Linked DNA regions of Herbiconiux aconitum. The protein of the gene in region 1 interacts with the protein of each later gene in a pairwise test. Links are inferred from orthologs where the notes say so. Each region holds a gene or a part of one and is shown on either strand. Other genes may lie near its edges. The genes, in order: N1027_RS14035 and ndk.

The links.
Region 2: the proteins of N1027_RS14035 (region 1) and ndk interact in binary tests that used the Escherichia coli proteins (3 or more experiments, as listed by UniProt). The link is inferred for Herbiconiux aconitum from one-to-one orthologs.

Annotation. Positions count from the first base shown.
Region 1 is NZ_JANLCM010000002.1:536,616-544,621, reverse strand. The notes cover bases 1,742-4,461. They hold N1027_RS14035 (uracil-DNA glycosylase), read right to left. Parts: upstream 3,588-4,461; coding sequence 2,895-3,587; downstream 1,742-2,894. Other genes in these bases: N1027_RS14025 (phosphoribosyltransferase), read right to left, coding at 4,318-4,461; N1027_RS14030 (Type 1 glutamine amidotransferase-like domain-containing protein), read right to left, coding at 3,590-4,321; N1027_RS14040 (GNAT family N-acetyltransferase), read right to left, coding at 2,280-2,870; N1027_RS14045 (PadR family transcriptional regulator), read left to right, coding at 1,944-2,291; N1027_RS14050 (DMT family transporter), read left to right, coding at 1,742-1,886. Outside these bases: N1027_RS14060 (FAD-dependent oxidoreductase), read left to right, coding at 1-27; N1027_RS14055 (amidase), read right to left, coding at 40-1,464; more of N1027_RS14050, read left to right, coding at 1,533-1,741; more of N1027_RS14025, read right to left, coding at 4,462-4,854; N1027_RS14020 (HNH endonuclease signature motif containing protein), read right to left, coding at 5,353-6,867; N1027_RS14015 (MFS transporter), read left to right, coding at 7,117-8,006. UniProt on the Escherichia coli protein: Excises uracil residues from the DNA which can arise as a result of misincorporation of dUMP residues by DNA polymerase or due to deamination of cytosine.
Region 2 is NZ_JANLCM010000002.1:1,183,983-1,192,230, forward strand. Bases 5,287-8,248 are described here. They hold ndk (nucleoside-diphosphate kinase), read right to left. Parts: upstream 6,998-8,248; coding sequence 6,575-6,997; downstream 5,287-6,574. Other genes in these bases: N1027_RS17115 (Rne/Rng family ribonuclease), read right to left, coding at 5,287-5,699; N1027_RS17120 (vitamin K epoxide reductase family protein), read left to right, coding at 5,964-6,578; N1027_RS17130 (DUF4233 domain-containing protein), read right to left, coding at 7,065-7,439; N1027_RS17135 (bifunctional folylpolyglutamate synthase/dihydrofolate synthase), read right to left, coding at 7,453-8,248. In the rest of the region: proB (glutamate 5-kinase), read right to left, coding at 1-265; GTPase ObgE, read right to left, coding at 262-1,770; rpmA (50S ribosomal protein L27), read right to left, coding at 1,882-2,139; rplU (50S ribosomal protein L21), read right to left, coding at 2,152-2,460; N1027_RS17110 (DUF4031 domain-containing protein), read left to right, coding at 2,617-2,889; more of N1027_RS17115, read right to left, coding at 2,964-5,286. UniProt on the Escherichia coli protein: Major role in the synthesis of nucleoside triphosphates other than ATP. The ATP gamma phosphate is transferred to the NDP beta phosphate via a ping-pong mechanism, using a phosphorylated active-site intermediate.

The DNA.
Region 1 (8,006 bases):
GTCGACAAGTCCCGCGCCCTCGTGTGAGGCATCCCGCCCTCACCACTGGGGAGGGTGGGTGCGATCCCAGCGCAGGCGGCGTTCGAGCTGACGGGCCAGCGCCAGCAGCGTCGGTTCGCCCCCGGGGCGGCCGATGAGCTGGGCGCCCATCGGCAGGCCGTCGATCGTGCGATGCACCGGGAGGGTGATCGCGGGCAGCCCGGCGACGTTCACGAACGAGGTGAACGGGGTGTACTGCACCTGCTGGGCGAAGTTGCGGTCGCCGTCTTCCTGGTCGTACCAGCCGAGAGGGCGCGGTGTCATCGCGAGCGTGGGCATCAGCACGGCGTCGTAGCTGTCGAACTGCCGGATGATCGACCGCTCGTAGCCCGAGAGTGTCGCCAGTGCGCGGGCGAGATCCGAAGCGGGAATGGAGCGCCCCCGATGCACCAGCCATCGGGTGAGCGGTTCGAGCAGTTCTTCGGCGGCCTCGTCGACCGGTATCTGCGACGCCCCCACCTGCCAGATGACCCGGAACGCCTCCGCGTACTCCGGCGCCGGCTCCACCTGGAACTCCTCCATGCCGTGCCCCAGTTCGACCAGCGCGTCTCGGGCCGTGTCGAGCGCATCACGGGCCTCCGGCGCGATCGTGATGTCGTACTCGGTGTCCCACGGCGAGCCCGTCGTTAAGCCGATCTGGAACCGCCCCTCCCCACGCACCGCCGCCGCGAGGTACGGACCGCCGTCACTCGGTGCACGCAGCGTGTGGTGGTGCAGGATGCGGTCGCCTCGGCGAGCGATCATGCCATCCAGCAGCAACGCGGCATCCCCCACCGTGCGTGCGAGCGGCCCCGCCACCGGCAGCCCGGCCAGCGAGTCCTGCCCCGATCCGGCCGGCACCAGGCCGCGCGAGGGCTTCAACCCCACCAGCCCGCACGCTGCGGCGGGAATGCGGATCGACCCGCCGCCGTCTGAACCCGGCGCGAACGGCAGCATCCCGGCCGCCACGGCCACCGCCGCTCCCCCGCTCGAGCCGCCGGCACCGAGCCGCAGGTCGTAGGGATCGCGTGCGGGCGGCGCCACGAGGTTCTCGGTGTAGCTCGGCAGGCCGAACTCCGGCGTCGCCGTCTTGCCCAGGCTGATCGCGCCGGCGCGGTCGAGCAGCAAGGGCAGCTCGTCGGACTCGTCGGGCACGAACTCGGCGAACAGCCGCGACCCGAAGGTGGTGCGCACGCCGGCGCGACGCACCAGGTCTTTGTCGGCGTACGCCAGCCCCCAGAGCGGCGCGGTGCGGGGAACGGATGTCTCCACCTCGGTCGCCCGGGCCCGTGCCCGTTCCGCGGTCACCGTATGGAACGCGCCGAGCTCCGGATTCAGCCGCTCGATGCGCTCGAGGTAGTGGTCGACGACCTCTACGACCCCGAGTTCGCCCTTCTGCAGGAGCCGGTACTGTTCGAGCGCGGTGAGGCGATGGATCTCCGTCATGGAACGAGAGGATACATGTAACGTCTCCTCGGGGGCGTCCGAGCGAGCGACCATCCGGAGGAGCAATCGTGGGTTATCTGTACCTGTCCGTGGCGATCGTGGCCGAAGTCATCGCCACCACCTTCCTCAAAGTGGCCTCGGGCGAAGGATCGAAGTGGTGGGCCTATCTCATCGTGGCCGCGGGCTATCTGCTGGCCTTCACCATGCTGAGCCTCACGCTGGGTGCCGGCGTTCCGCTCGGCATCGCCTACGCGGTGTGGGCGGGAGCGGGAGTCGTGCTGGTGGCTGTGGTGAGCTGGCTCGCCTTCGGCGAACTGCTCACCTGGCAGCAGCTCGTCGGCATCGCCTTGGTGGTGGGTGGCGTGCTGCTGCTCGAACTCGGCGGCAACCACGGCGCGCCGGCCACCGGCAAACTCGGCTGACTGCTTGAGGCCCTCTTCTCCAGAGCTGGATCGGGCGTACATCGCTAGATTGGGCGCATGGAACCGTTGCAGCGCGTCACCGCCCCGACGCTCGACATCCTGGAGGCTCTCCTCGGCGAGACCGAGCCACTCTGGGGACTCCTGCTCGTCAAGCGCACCGCGCGGCCTTCCGGAACGGTCTACCCCATCCTCGAGCGCCTCGAACGCCAAGGCTGGATCGTCGGATCGTGGGAGACCGAGATCGATCGGAGCGGTCCTCGCCGGCGTCTCTACGAGTTCACGGCCGAAGGCAGGGCGGCCGCGCAGGAGCTCCAGGCGACGGCGGCTGAACGCCGCGCAGTGGCCGCGGCACGCCCGTCGCGAAGCGTGACCGGCCAGGCGGCGGCACCGCCATCACTTGAGTGACTTCTGCAGCAGCACCGTGCCGAGCCAGTGGCCGAACTTGAAGCCCACCCGGCCGAGTCGGCCCACTTCTTTGAAGCCGAAACTCTCGTGCAGTTTGATGGACGCCTCAGCGCCCTGATCGGCGATGACGGCCAGTATTTCCTTGATGCCCGCCTCGCGCGACCGTTCGATCAGCTCCCCGAGCAGCACCCGGCCGAGACCCTTACCCGTGGCGGCCGGCCCCAGGTAGATCGAATTCTCCACGGTGCGGCGGTAGGCGGCTTTCTGCTTCCAGGCTGAGACGTAGGCGAAGCCGAGCAGCGTACCGCTCGGCGACAGCGCCACCAGGAACGGGTATTTCTGCTTCTGCGTCCACGCGAACTTGTGCCGCCACTCCTTGAGCGTCATGGCGTCTTCGTCGAAGGTCACCACGGTGTTGGCCACGTAGTGGTTGTAGATCTCGCGGATGTAGGGCAGATCGGTCTCGGTCGCATCCCGGATCGTGAACTCGAAGGGCACCTCGAGCGGGGGGTGCTCCGCGGGTGCCGGGCGCAGCTCCCGGGGCAGTTTGCGACGGGGCTGATACTCCTCTTCCAACATGGATTCAGCCTACCGAGCAGGAGGTCATGCCACTGTCCAGTCGACCGTCGGCGCACCCTGAGCCACGAGCAGCTCGTTGGCTCGGCTGAACGGCTTCGAGCCGAAGAATCCGCGGCTCGCCGAGAGCGGGCTCGGGTGCGGTGAGGTGACAGAGGGCACGCTGCCGAGCATCGGCACCAGCCCCGCGGCATCCTTTCCCCAGAGCACGGCGACGAGTGGGGAGACGCGTTCGACGAGCACCCGGATGGCGTGTTCGGTGACCTTCTCCCAGCCCTTGCCACGGTGCGAGGCGGGGGCACCGGGCTGCACGGTGAGCACCCGGTTCAGCAGCATCACCCCGTTGGCGCCCCACGACGACAGGTCGCCGTGCTCGGCGGGCGGGATGCCGAGGTCGTCGTTCAGCTCGCGGTAGATGTTCGTGAGGCTGCGCGGGAGCGGGCGCACGTGCCGCTCCACCGCGAAGGACAGGCCGATCGGATGCCCCGGTGTCGGATACGGGTCTTGCCCCACGATCAGCACGCGCACATCCTGCAGCGGCGCGGCGAAGGCACGGAGCACGTTCTCCCCGGCCGGCAGGTAGCCGCGCCCGGCGGCACTCTCGGCCCGGAGGAACTCGCCGAGCTCGGCGATGGTGCCGGCCACCGGCTCGAGCGCGGTTGCCCAGCCGGGATCGATCAGGCCGTTCTCGGCCAGTTCGGAGAGCGAGAGCGCCGTCATCCTCAGCTCGCGTCGGCGCCCACGGTCGATACGCGCACGCTGCCCGTGTCGGGAGTGACCTTCCACACGCTGCCTCGTCCGGCGACGCGGAGCGGGCCTTCTCCCACGATCAGCGCCGTGTGCTCGTCGATCGCCACTCCGCCGTCGACCGCACCGGCCTCGACGGCAGCGATCAGTCGCGAGACCGAACCCCACTGCACCGCATGCACGTCGACGGCCAGGTCGATCAACCCGATGCCCTGCTCGACGGTGAGCTGCTCGAGGTCTTCCGACGCGTCTTCGGTGCCGATCTCGACCGAATCGATCTTCCAGCCGCCCACGATCGCGTGTTCTGCTGCGATCGCTGCACCGGCCGAGAATCCGAGATAGGGAACTCCGGATGCGACGAGTCGCCTGATCTCGCCGAACGACGGCTCCAGAGACTGCCGGTAGGCCGGAGTGAGCCCACCCCAGACGACGATGCCGTCGGCCTCGGCGAACACCGAAGGTTCGATCGGGCGCCCCTCGGCCGAAATGACCGCCACCGGCTCGATCTTGGCGAGCTGCTGGTAGGCGGTGACGAGTTCGGCATACTTCTGCGGGCCGTCGCCATCGCGCACCAGCACGAGCACCACCCGCGCGCCGTCGAGCTTGCCGGCGGCTTCGGCGTGCGCCGTCACCTCCTCGAAGAAGGGGCGGTAGACGGCTCCGTCGTCGACCAGCGGCCAGCCGCCGCCGACCAGATGGATGCTCACGCTTCGGTCTGCAGATCGTTGCTCACCGGCGGATGTGCCGACCACGGGAAGACGATCCACCGATCGGTCACCTTCCAATGGAAGTCGGGCGCGATCACCGAGCGGGGCTTCAGGAAGAGCGTGGCCGACTTCACGGTGATGTCGACCTTCTCGAGCAACTCCACCACGAGAGCCAACGTGCGACCGGAGTCGGCGACGTCATCGACCAGCAGGACGTTCTTGCCGATCAGCGGCTCGTTGTCGAGCAGCGGGGGCAGGATGATCGGCTCGGGCAGGGTCTCCTCGACGTCGGAGTAGAACTCCACGTTCAGGCTTCCGCAGGTCTTCACGCCCAGCGCATAGGCGAGTGCACCGCCCGGGATGAGGCCGCCGCGCGCGATCGCGATCACGAAATCGGGTTCGAAGCCCGACTCCACGATGTCGCGCGCCAGTGCCCGCGAGGCGTCGCCGAACTCGAGCCAGCCGAGTACCTCCCGCTCCGGCGCCGCCGGCGCGTCTTCTACAGTCTCAAGGTCGTTCGCGCCGGAATTCATGCAGCCACGCTACCGGATGCCTGGCTGTCGCAACTGCGCTCTGCCTGACGCGTGCGTCTTGGAGCCGAGCCACTTGAGCCCGCGGTCTGTCTGCCCGGCAAGGTCGGTGTTGATGAGTTCGGGCTCGGGTGACCCGACGGCGTCGGCGACGCGCTTCGACCCTGTGGTTCGCTGAGCGCGGGTGCCCGGGCTTCACATCCGCTATCCGCACCGCCCACGGCCCGCCCGCCCGGCGGTACAGGTGTGGACAGCGCCGTCGTTGACGTGACGATGCCGAGGCACGGCGCATGAACTGTGCAGGGCAAGCCTTGTCACCGTGAAGCCCCGCTACGCCCGAGGCCGACGGTGCGGCGAATCCAGAGGCGGGGGAAGGTAGCGAACGGAAAATCCGGCGCAGCGGACATCGCCACATGCGATATGAATGTTCCCGCGCAGGCTGGATGACGGGAGACGACCGTGGCTTCGATCCCGATGTGCGGGCTTGGCCGCCCGCGTGGTCTACCCGTCGGCGGGGGCGCGTGGGGGTGCGGTGTGGTGGTGGCGGCCGTGGGGGCTGCGCCAGTTGAGGTGGCGTGGCCGGTCGGGGTCGGGCTTGACGGTCCAGCCGGTGTCGTGTTTGAGGTGGTGGTGGCGGGAGCAGAGGTAGGTGAGGTTCTCAGCGGTGGTGCCGCCGCCGTGGGCCCAGTCGCGGGTGTGGTCGAGTTCGCACCGGTTGGCGCGGCGCCCGCAGCCGGGGAATCGGCAGGTCTGGTCGATCGCGGCCAGTACCAGCCGCAGTTCGGGTGGGGCGCTGTAGCGGTCGCGCCCGGTCTCATCGTGTCGGCCGGCGCCGGTCGTGGGGTGGGTGGTGCCCTCGGCGTGGCGACCGGTGTCGGCGGTGGGGTGGGTTTCGGCGGTGTGGCGGCCGGTGCCGGGGGTGGGAAGGGTGGTGCCCTCGGCGTGGCGGCCGGTGCGGGCGGTGGGGCGGGTGGCGCCAGTGGTCAAGGGGGCAGCAGTGCCAGTGCGGCGGCCGACGCCGGTCGTGGGGCGGGTGGCTGCGTCGCGCGTGGGCAGGTGGTCGGCGGTGGCGCGGCCCCAGTGCCGGGTGACCACCGTCGGCTCCCCCGTCACCGGGTGGGTCAGGACCCGGAGGAACGTCGGGGCGGTCGCCGCGATCTGGCGGGCGGTGTCGGGGTCGATCGGGCCGTAACCGTGCAGCTCGCCCGGCTCATCCGACACCCCCGCGACCGTCGCCGCCGGCACCGTCACGAGCACGGCGGCGGTGATCGACGCGGGCCGGGCCGGATTGCCGGGGGTGAGCACCAGGCGGGTGAGGGCGTCGGCGCGGCGTTGCGGGTGGGTGCGCGGGTCGGTGTCGGAGCGTTCGGCGCGGGCGATCTTATCGAGCAGGTCATCGATCGCGACCGCGTCGACCGCGGGCAGGTGATGGGTGAGGGTCGCCATCCCGTCGCACTCGGGAGACAACCACACGCTCCGCTCCTCCCGCGCCTGCCTATTGCGCACGATGATGGATTCCGGGTGCGCGGTCTCCCGCATCCGGCGGGCCCGCTCGGCGAAACGGTGCGCCGGCAACACGACCGCCTCCGCGAGCAGCCGGGCCTCGAACTCGGGCCGGGCCTCCGCGGGCAGGGTGCAGGCGTGCGCGACGAGATGCCGGGTGTGTAACGCCGACACGCGGCCGTTTTCGAGGGCGGCGAGGGTGGTCGGGTAGTCGCGCACGAGCTGCTCGGCCTCATTCATCATCCGCGCCACGGTGCGCTCCGACCGCAATGTCGCCGTGGCGATCTCGACCGCCACGAGTGTGCGTTCACCGTCCCGCGCGGCCGAGAACTCCCGGCCGACCGGCGACACCAACCCGGCCCGCTCGTCAGCGATCACCGCCGCCGCGGCCAGGCCCCGGGCCCGCCGCGCATCCAACCCGGCCGTCAGGAGGTCGACCTCGCGGAGCTCGTCGATGACGGCATCGAGGCGGGCGTCGAGCTCCTCGGTGCGGGCCACGAACAAACTCTTCATGAGAATAATTCAAGCATGAGCCACTGACACTCGACCTGCCACGCCGATCTGCTGCCGCGCGCTCCGCGCTTGCCCGAAATGGAACGTGGCTGGGACGAACAGATGGATGCGTACGCGCCCGGTCACGCGCATCCGGAACCTTCCTAGGAACCCGGCCACGACCCACCGTCGGCAAGCGCGAAGCGCGCGGCAGCATCGCGAGAGCGAGCCGCTTCCCCGCTGCATCCCGCCAGCCACTAGCATCCGTTCATGGCATCGTCGTCGAGCGGGTTCCCCGGATTCCGCAGTGGGGCCGTGGGGGTCACCGCATCGCTCATCGGGTTCTTGTTTCTCGTCGAGATCACGAGTGGCATCATCCAGGGGTTCTACGTTCCACTCATCCCCGATCTGGTGCAGCACCTCGGCATCCGCGACGCCGACTTCAACTGGTTCGAGGCCGCGCAACTCCTTCTCTCGGCGATCGTCGTGCCTGTGCTCGCCAAGCTCGGTGACATGGTGGGGCACAAGCGGATGCTCCTCATCTCGACCGTGCTGACGGCGGCGGCGAGCTGGTGGCTCGTCGCGGCGGGTGACTTCACGAGCTTCCTGATCGCCTGGGCGCTCCAGGGCTTCTACGTCGTGTGGCTTCCGCTCGAGGTCGCCCTGATCTTCGACCGGGGCCGCCGCACCGGAAGCGCAGCCTCGCAGACCCGCCGAGCCGCCGGACTCCTCGTCGTGGCCCTCGAGGCGGGCGCCATCATCGGAGCGCTCTCCAGCGGCATCCTGTTCGACGTCTTCGGCAAGAACGTGCCCCTCACGCTCTCGGTTCCCGCCATCGCCGTGACGCTGGTGTTCTTCGCCATCCTGTTCGGGGTGCCCGAATCGTCACCGGTGCCGGGTCGCACGCTCGACCTGGTGGGTTTCACGATCCTCACCCTGGGGCTCCTGCTCATCACGAGCGGCCTCACCTTCCTGCGCATCAACGGACCCGAGACCTGGTGGGTGTGGCTGCTGGTGGTGATCGGCGTGCTGGTGTTCGTGCCGTTCGGCTTCTACGAGTTGAAGCAGCCCGATCCGGCGATCGATCTCCGCGTGCTCCGACAGCCGACCATGTGGCCGGTGCAGGTGACGGCCGCTCTCATCGGCATCAGCCTGCTCGG
Region 2 (8,248 bases), 650 kb from region 1 along the record:
CGTTCTGGCCCACCGCTGCCGCGGCCTGCTGGGTGGCGAGGTCGTGGGGGCGGGCGTCGAGCTGCAGGTAGGGCATGCCGGTGGCGATGGCCCCGGAGGAGACCAGGATGATCTCGGTGCCGCGGGCGTGCGCGGCCGCGAGGGCGTCGACCAGAGGCTCGATCTGCCCGGCGTTCTCGCCGCTGATCGACGACGAGCCGACCTTCACGACCACGCGACGGGCATCCGGGATGCCGGCGCGCGTGAGCACCGGGCGACGGGTCACAGCTCGTCCTCGTCTGCCCAGAGCCCCGCTTCCTTCTCGCGCACCAGTTCGGCGCGCGCCTCGGCCTTGGCGTCCATCAGCTCGAAGTACTCCTCGCGACGCTGGTTGCTGGTGCGGCGGCGCTGGCCTTCGAGGCGAGGATCGGAACCACGCGGGCTCGTCACCAGTTCGGCCGTGGAGGTGAGCGTGGGCTCCCAGTCAAACACCACACCGTTGCCGCGGCCGATGACCACGGCAGAACCCGAGACGGCGCCCGACTTGAACAGCTGGTCTTCGACCCCGAGCTTCGCCAGGCGGTCGGCCAGGAAGCCGACGGCCTCGTCGTTCGTGAAGTCGGTCTGCTGCACCCAGCGCTCGGGCTTGGCACCGATGATGCGGTAGACGTTGCCGTGCGTTCCGCCCTCGACCTTGATGACGAAACCGGCGTCGTCGACGGCCCGCGGGCGCATCACGATCTTCGCCGGCTTCGGATCGGCGGCAGCCGCGATCCGGGAGTCTTCGACCAGTTCGGCCAGCGCGAAGGAGAGCTGACGCAGACCCTCGTGGCTCGCCGTCGAGATCTCGAACACGCGATAGCCGCGGGCCTCGAGGTCGGGCTTCACGAAGTCGGCCAGCTCGCGCGCCTCGGGCACGTCGATCTTGTTGAGCGCGATCAGCTGCGGGCGATCCAGCAGCGGCACCTGACCCTCGGGCACCGGGTAGGCGGCGAGTTCGCCCAGGATGACGTCGAGGTCGCTGATCGGGTCGCGGCCAGGCTCCAGCGTGGCGCAGTCGAGCACGTGCAGCAGGGCGCTGCAGCGCTCCACGTGGCGCAGGAACTCCAGGCCGAGGCCCTTGCCCTCGCTGGCGCCCTCGATGAGGCCGGGAACGTCGGCGATCGTGTAGCGCACGCTCCCGGTCTCGACCACGCCGAGGTTGGGGTGGAGCGTCGTGAAGGGGTAGTCGGCGATCTTCGGCTTGGCGGCCGACATCGCGGCCACGAGGCTCGACTTGCCGGCCGAGGGGTAGCCGACCAGCGCCACGTCGGCGACGGTCTTGAGTTCGAGGAGGACATCGCCCTCCCAGCCTTCGGTGCCGAGCAGGGCGAATCCGGGGGCCTTGCGCTTGGTGGTGGCGAGCGAGGCGTTGCCGAGGCCGCCCTGGCCGCCCTCGGCCACGACGAAGCGCATACCGGGCTCGGACATGTCGATCAGCTCGACACCATCGGCGTCTTTCACGACGGTGCCGATCGGCACCGCGAGTTCCAGCTCGCCGCCGTTGCCGCCCGCGCGGTGGTCGCCCATACCGGGGCCGCCGTTGTCGGAGGACTGGTGCGGATGCCGGTGGAAGCCTAAGAGCGTCGTGGTCTGCGGGTCGCTCACCAGCACGATGTCGCCGCCATGGCCGCCGTTGCCGCCGTCGGGGCCGGCGAGCGGCTTGAACTTCTCACGGCGCACGGACACGCATCCGTTGCCGCCGTGGCCCGCCTTCAGGTGGAGGGTGACGTGGTCGACGAAAGTCACCATTCCGGTTCCCTCACCATTTCTGTGGATTCGTTACTGCAGTGTTCAGTGCTTAATGCCAGAAGCAGGGGCAGGCATCGGCCCACCCCTGCTTCATCGCGGTTCTTGAGTGTGCTACTCAGCCGCGACGACGATGTTGACGACCTTGCGGCCACCCTTGGCGCCGAACTCGACCGAGCCCGCCGCGAGGGCGAAGAGCGTGTCGTCTCCGCCACGGCCGACGTTCACGCCTGGGTGGAAGTGGGTGCCGCGCTGGCGGACGATGATCTCGCCCGCTCCGACGACCTGGCCACCGAAGCGCTTGACGCCCAGACGCTGTGCGTTGGAGTCACGACCGTTGCGAGTGGAACTCGCACCCTTTTTGTGTGCCATGTGCCCTGATCCTTACTTGATTCCGGTGACCTTGACGCGGGTGAGCTCCTGGCGGTGGCCCTGGCGCTTCTTGTACCCGGTCTTGTTCTTGAACTTCTGGATGACGATCTTCGGGCCGCGGAGGTCTTCGAGAACCTCGGCGGTGACCTTCACCTTGGCGAGCGACGAGGCGTCGGAGGTGATCTTCTCGCCATCGACGAGCAGCACAGCCGCCAGCTCGATGTTGCCGTCTTTGTCGGCCTTGATCCGGTCGAGAGTGACAATGGTGCCAACCTCAACCTTTTCCTGCCGACCACCGGCGCGCACAACTGCGTAAACCAATTTACGTACCTAACTCTTTGGGGGCCCTCAAAAGCGCAATCTGCGACGCTTGGAAGTCATGGCGATCAGGAGAGCATTGCTCTACGCACACCAGCGGTCAAGCCTACTCGATGCAGTGATTTCGGTCAAACCGACGCGAGTGCGATACTCGGCAGCGTGACCGTCTTGATCGATCAGCCGATGTGGCCGGCCCACGGAACCGTCTGGGGCCACCTGGTGAGCGACGAATCGCTCGACGAATTGCACGCTTTCGCGGCCCGCGCCGGGCTGCCGCCGCGGAGCTTCGACCTCGACCATTACGACGTTCCGGCCGACCGCTACGAGGAGCTCGTGGCGGAGGGCGCACTGCCGGTCTCCTACCGCGACCTGGTGGTGCGCCTGCGCGCCTCCGGCCTCCGCGTGCGCGGCAAGGACCGCCCCGCGCGCTGACTGCTCGCGACTCGCCACAATCCGCCCTGAAACAGCGCGGAGAGGGCGGATCGTGGCGAGTCGCGAGGGAGGGATCAGGAGTCCGCGGGCTCGACGGGGGCCGACACCGCCGCCGTGGAGACACGACGACTGCGCGAGCGGCCCTGGCCGGGCTGCTTGGGCTCGGGCAGGGCGTCGAGCACCGAATCGAGCAGCTGGGTCGCGTCCTGCGGAGCGACCCGCGGTGCGCGCGCGGCCTTCTTGACCGGGATGTCGAGGATGGCGATCGCGGGCTCCGCAGCGTCGGCGACAGCATCCTCGGCCGATGCTTCGGCCTTCGCTGCCGGCGGCTCCACAGCCGGAGAGGCCTCGGAAGCGGTCTCGCCCACGTCGCCGTCGGGCTTCGTGTGCCGCGCCTTACGGCGTCGCGAGGAAGAGCTCGCCGCACGGCCGACGTCGGGCGCCGACTGCTCCGGCTGAGCCTCTGCCGCCGGGGCGGCGGAGGCCTCGGCCGGGGTGACCTCGGCCGGCGCGTCCGTCGTCGACGCCTGCTCGGCCTTGTCGTGACCGTTCGCCGCCGCGATGGTGGAAGCCGCGATCTGGGCGAGCGCGTTCTTCGCGTCGTCGGTGATGGCGTGGGTGACGACGCTGCCGCCGCCATTGCCGTTGCCGGAACCCGAAGAATGCGACGAGCCGTTCGATCCGCCGTTGCCGCCGGAGTTGCCGCCCCGACCACGGCGACCGCCGCCGGATGTCTGCTGCTGGCCACCGCCGTTGCCGTTGCCCGAAGACCGGTGCTTCACCACGGGGTCGTGGTGGATGATGATTCCGCGGCCGGCGCAGACCTCGCAGGGCTCGCTGAACGACTCGATGAGCCCGAGGCCGAGCTTCTTGCGGGTCATCTGCACGAGTCCGAGCGAGGTGACCTCCGCCACCTGATGCTTGGTGCGGTCGCGGCTCAGGCACTCGATCAGGCGTCGGAGCACCAGATCACGGTTGGTCTCGAGCACCATGTCGATGAAGTCGACCACGATGATTCCGCCGATGTCGCGGAGGCGGAGTTGCCGCACGATCTCCTCGGCTGCTTCGAGGTTGTTCTTCGTGACGGTCTCTTCGAGGTTTCCGCCGGAGCCCACGAACTTGCCCGTGTTGACGTCGACGACGGTCATCGCCTCGGTGCGGTCGATCACGAGCGAGCCGCCGGAGGGCAGCCAGACCTTGCGGTCGAGCGCCTTCTCGATCTGCTCCGAGACGCGGTACTCGTCGAAGGCATCCCGCTCGCCCTCGTACTTCTCGACACGCTCGAGCAGGTCGGGCGCCACGGCGCGCAGGTAGTTCTCGATGGTGGCCTGAGCCTCGTCGCCCGAGATGACGAGCTTGTGGAAGTCTTCGTTGAAGACGTCGCGCACGATCTTGATCAGCAGGTCGGGCTCGGAGTGCAGCAGGTGCGGAGCCTGCTGCTTCGTGACCTGCTCGCTGATGTCGGCCCACTGGTTGGTGAGGCGGGTGACGTCGAGCGTCAGCTGCTCCTCGGTGGCGCCCTCGGCCGCGGTGCGCACGATCACGCCCACGTTCTCGGGCAGCACCTCCTTGAGGATGCGCTTGAGGCGTGCCCGCTCGGTGTCGGGGAGCTTCCGCGAAATGCCGTTCATGGAGCCGTTCGGCACGTAGACGAGATAGCGGCCCGGCAGGCTCACCTGGCTCGTCAGGCGCGCGCCCTTGTGACCCACCGGGTCTTTCGTGACCTGCACGAGCACGGTGTCGCCCGACTTCAGCGCGAGCTCGATGCGGCGGGGCTGGGTGCCCTTGCCCTCGGAGTTCTCGGCCGCGGCATCCCAGTCGACCTCGCCGGAGTAGAGCACGGCGTTGCGGCCGCGCCCGATGTCGACGAAGGCGGCCTCCATGCTCGGCAGCACGTTCTGCACGCGGCCGAGGTAGACGTTGCCGATGAGCGAGGCGTCCTGCGCCTTCGCGACGTAGTGCTCGACGAGCACACCGTCTTCGAGCACACCGATCTGGATCTTGTTGTTCTTGGCGCGCACCACCATCACACGATCGACGGCCTCGCGGCGGGCGAGGAACTCAGCCTCCGTGATGACCGGGCGGCGGCGACCGGCGTCGCGCCCGTCGCGGCGGCGCTGCTTCTTGGCCTCGAGGCGGGTGGAACCCTTGATGCGCTGGGGCTCGGTGATGAGATCGGGCTCACGCGGCGTGCGCACCTTGACGACGGTGTTCGCCGGGTCGCCTTCTCCCCCACGGTTCTCCTCGCCGGAGCGGCGACGCGAGCGCCGGCGCACGGTGGAGGAGTCGGAGGGCTGGTCGTCGTCGCGCGGGTCGCGGTCACGAGGATCGCGGTCGCGCGGGTCACGGTCACGCGGGTCACGGTCACGCGGATCGCGGTCGCGCTCGCGCCCGTCGCGGTCGCCCCGCGGCGGAAGTGGCGGCAGATCGGGCAGATCCGGCGCCTGGAAGATCAGCGAGGTGGTGCTGAGCGCCCGAACGACCGGCTTCTCGGCCACCGGGGTCTCGACGGTTCCGCTGGATGCGACCGCGAACGGCGCGAGGCCGGGCTCGTCGTCGTGCCCACCCTCGACCACGGGAGTCCCCGCGACCGGAGCGTTCGGCTCGGCGATGGGCCCACCGCCCGACCCAGCGTCAGCAGAGGCCACCACCGGGGCTTCGGGAGCCGCGACCGGATTGTCGGGAACGACGGATGCCGGGGCATCCGTCTTCTTCACCGCTCGGCGTGAGCCGAACAGCCGGGACTTGCGACGACCCGATCCCTCTCCGTTGTTCGAACCATTGTCATTGTCTGAAATTTTCTCCACCATCTCTGGTGCACTCCTTGCCAGCCGGAGGCCTTCGCCTGCCAGCAGGTACTCTCACGAGCGAAGTTCCGCGTTCGCGAAATACTCCGCCAATCTCGTTGACCAATGCGCGGTTTCGCGCTCTATCCGTTCGGGTCTCGTGCCGCGCGGCGCGCAGCGGGCCCGATAAGTCTTCTTCAGAGGTTCCACGTCATTCGTGGACTTCCACGCTCGATTATCGCACGCATTCCCAGATTGCTCGCGATTGGCCTGTGCAACAATCGGAGCGTGCCAGCCCAGACCGAGCCATATCGCCGCCCGATCGGTCTCGCCGTCTTCCTCATCGTGGCGGGTGTGGTGGGCTGGTACTCCGCGTTCGATCTGACGCTGGAGAAGATCCGGACGCTGATGAATCCCGGTTATGTGCCGAGCTGCGACATCTCGCCGCTCGTGACCTGCGGGCCGAACATGGCCAGCGCCCAGGGGTCGGTTTTCGGCTTCCCCAATCCGATCATCGGGGTGGCGGCCTTCGTGGCGCCGATCGTGGTCGGCGTCGCCATCCTGGCCGGCGCCCGCTTCGCGAAGTGGTTCTGGGTGCTGTTCAACCTCGGCTTCGCGCTCGGCCTGGCCTTCGTGGTCTGGCTGATCGGCCAGTCCATCTTCGTGCTCGGCACGCTCTGCCCGTATTGCATGCTGGTGTGGCTCGTCATGATCCCGCTGTTCCTCTACGTCACCGCCTACAACCTCAAAGAGGGCAACTTCGGCAACGGGGCGGGCAGCCGGGAGATCGCGGCGCTGCTCTACCCGTGGGTGTGGATCGTAGCGGTACTCTGCTACCTCGTGATCGTGGTGATGGCGCAACTGCGGCTCGACGCCATCACCTCGATCATCCAGTCCCTCTAGTCGAACCAGAGGGCGAGCTCGCGGGCCGCCGACTCCGGCGAGTCGCTGCCGTGCACGAGGTTCTGCTGCACGGCCAGACCCCAGTCGCGGGCGAGGTCGCCGCGGATCGTGCCGGGAGCGGCGGTGGTGGGGTCGGTGGTGCCGGCGAGCGAGCGGAAGCCCTCGATCACGCGGTTGCCGGCGATCCGCAAGGCCACGATCGGGCCCGACTCCATGAACTCGACCAGCGGCTCGTAGAACGGCTTGCCCTGGTGCTCCTCGTAGTGCTTCGAGAGCAGTTCACGATCGGGCTCGACGAGCTTCACGTCGACGAGCTGGTAGCCCTTCGCCTCGATGCGGCGCAGGATCTCGCCGGTGAGGTTGCGGGCGACGCCGTCGGGCTTGACGAGGACGAGGGTTTCTTCGACGTGCGTGGTCACGATGATCCTTCCGGGGGTTGCCGCGAGGTGCGGCGCGAGTTTTCCGAGATCACCCTAGCGGGCGCGACTAGACGTCGTCTTCGGGGGTGTCGGATGCCGCGGAAGCGGCCGCGGCGTTCATCTTGTCGATCTGCGCACCCTTCACCATGCAGTAGATCCAGAGGCCGATGAAGATGGCTGCCACGATCGACAGCAACGGCACCAGGATGCACGCCAGCGCGATCACGCCCTGCAGCACCCAGCCGAGGGCGTAGCCCCAGCGGTAGCGGAGCAGGGCGGCGTTCGCGAGGAGCAACAGACACAGCACCGCTCCACCGATCAGAGCGACAGGAGCCGGCAGCGCCTTCAGTCCGAAGATGACCAGCGCGGCGAAGAACATCACCACCGACTCGAACCCGAGCACGATCGCGCCGAGGTTCTGCCGAACCGAGCTGCTTCTCATGCCGGGCCGCCCATCATTTCCATTCCTCGGCGGCGGCGATCTGGATGACCTCGCCCACCAGGGTGATCGACCCGGTGACGACCACAGCACCCTTCTCGGTCTCGCCCGCGAGGTCGCGGGCCTGCTCGAGGGCGGAGGCGAGGTCGGGCTCGACCAGCACGCGGTCGGCACCGGCGATGCGCACGACGATCGAGGCGAGCTCGTCGGGGTCGATCGCGCGATCCGACGACGAGGAGGTGACGACGAAGTCGGTAACTGCGGGGTCGAGGGCGCGGATGATTCCCTCCACGTCTTTGTCGGCGAGCACCGCGATGACGGCCACCACCTTGTCGAAGGTGAAGTACTCGCCGAGTGCGGCCGCGAGAGCCCCTGCCCCGCCGGGATTGTGCGCGGCATCCACCAGCACGGTCGGTTCGGTTCCGACCAGCTGGAGCCGGCCGGGCGAGCTGGCGGTGGCGAAGCCCTCGGTGATGACACCCTCGGTGAGCGCCTGCGTGCCGCCGCCGATGAACGACTCGACGGCCGCGACAGCGACCGCCGCATTGTGCCCCTGATGGTTGCCGTAGAGCGGCAGGAAGATCTCCCGGTACGTACCGGCGAGTCCCTGCACCGAGACCAGCTGGCCGCCGACAGCGACCGTCGACTCGAGCAATGTGAAGCGGTCGCCCTCGACCGCGAAGGTCGACTCGGAGAGTTCTGCGGCGCGTTCGAGCTCGGCGAGCGCCTCGACGGGCTGGGCCGCACTGACCACCTGGGCAGCCGGCTTGATGATGCCCGACTTGGTGCGCGCGATCTCGGCCACCGTGTTG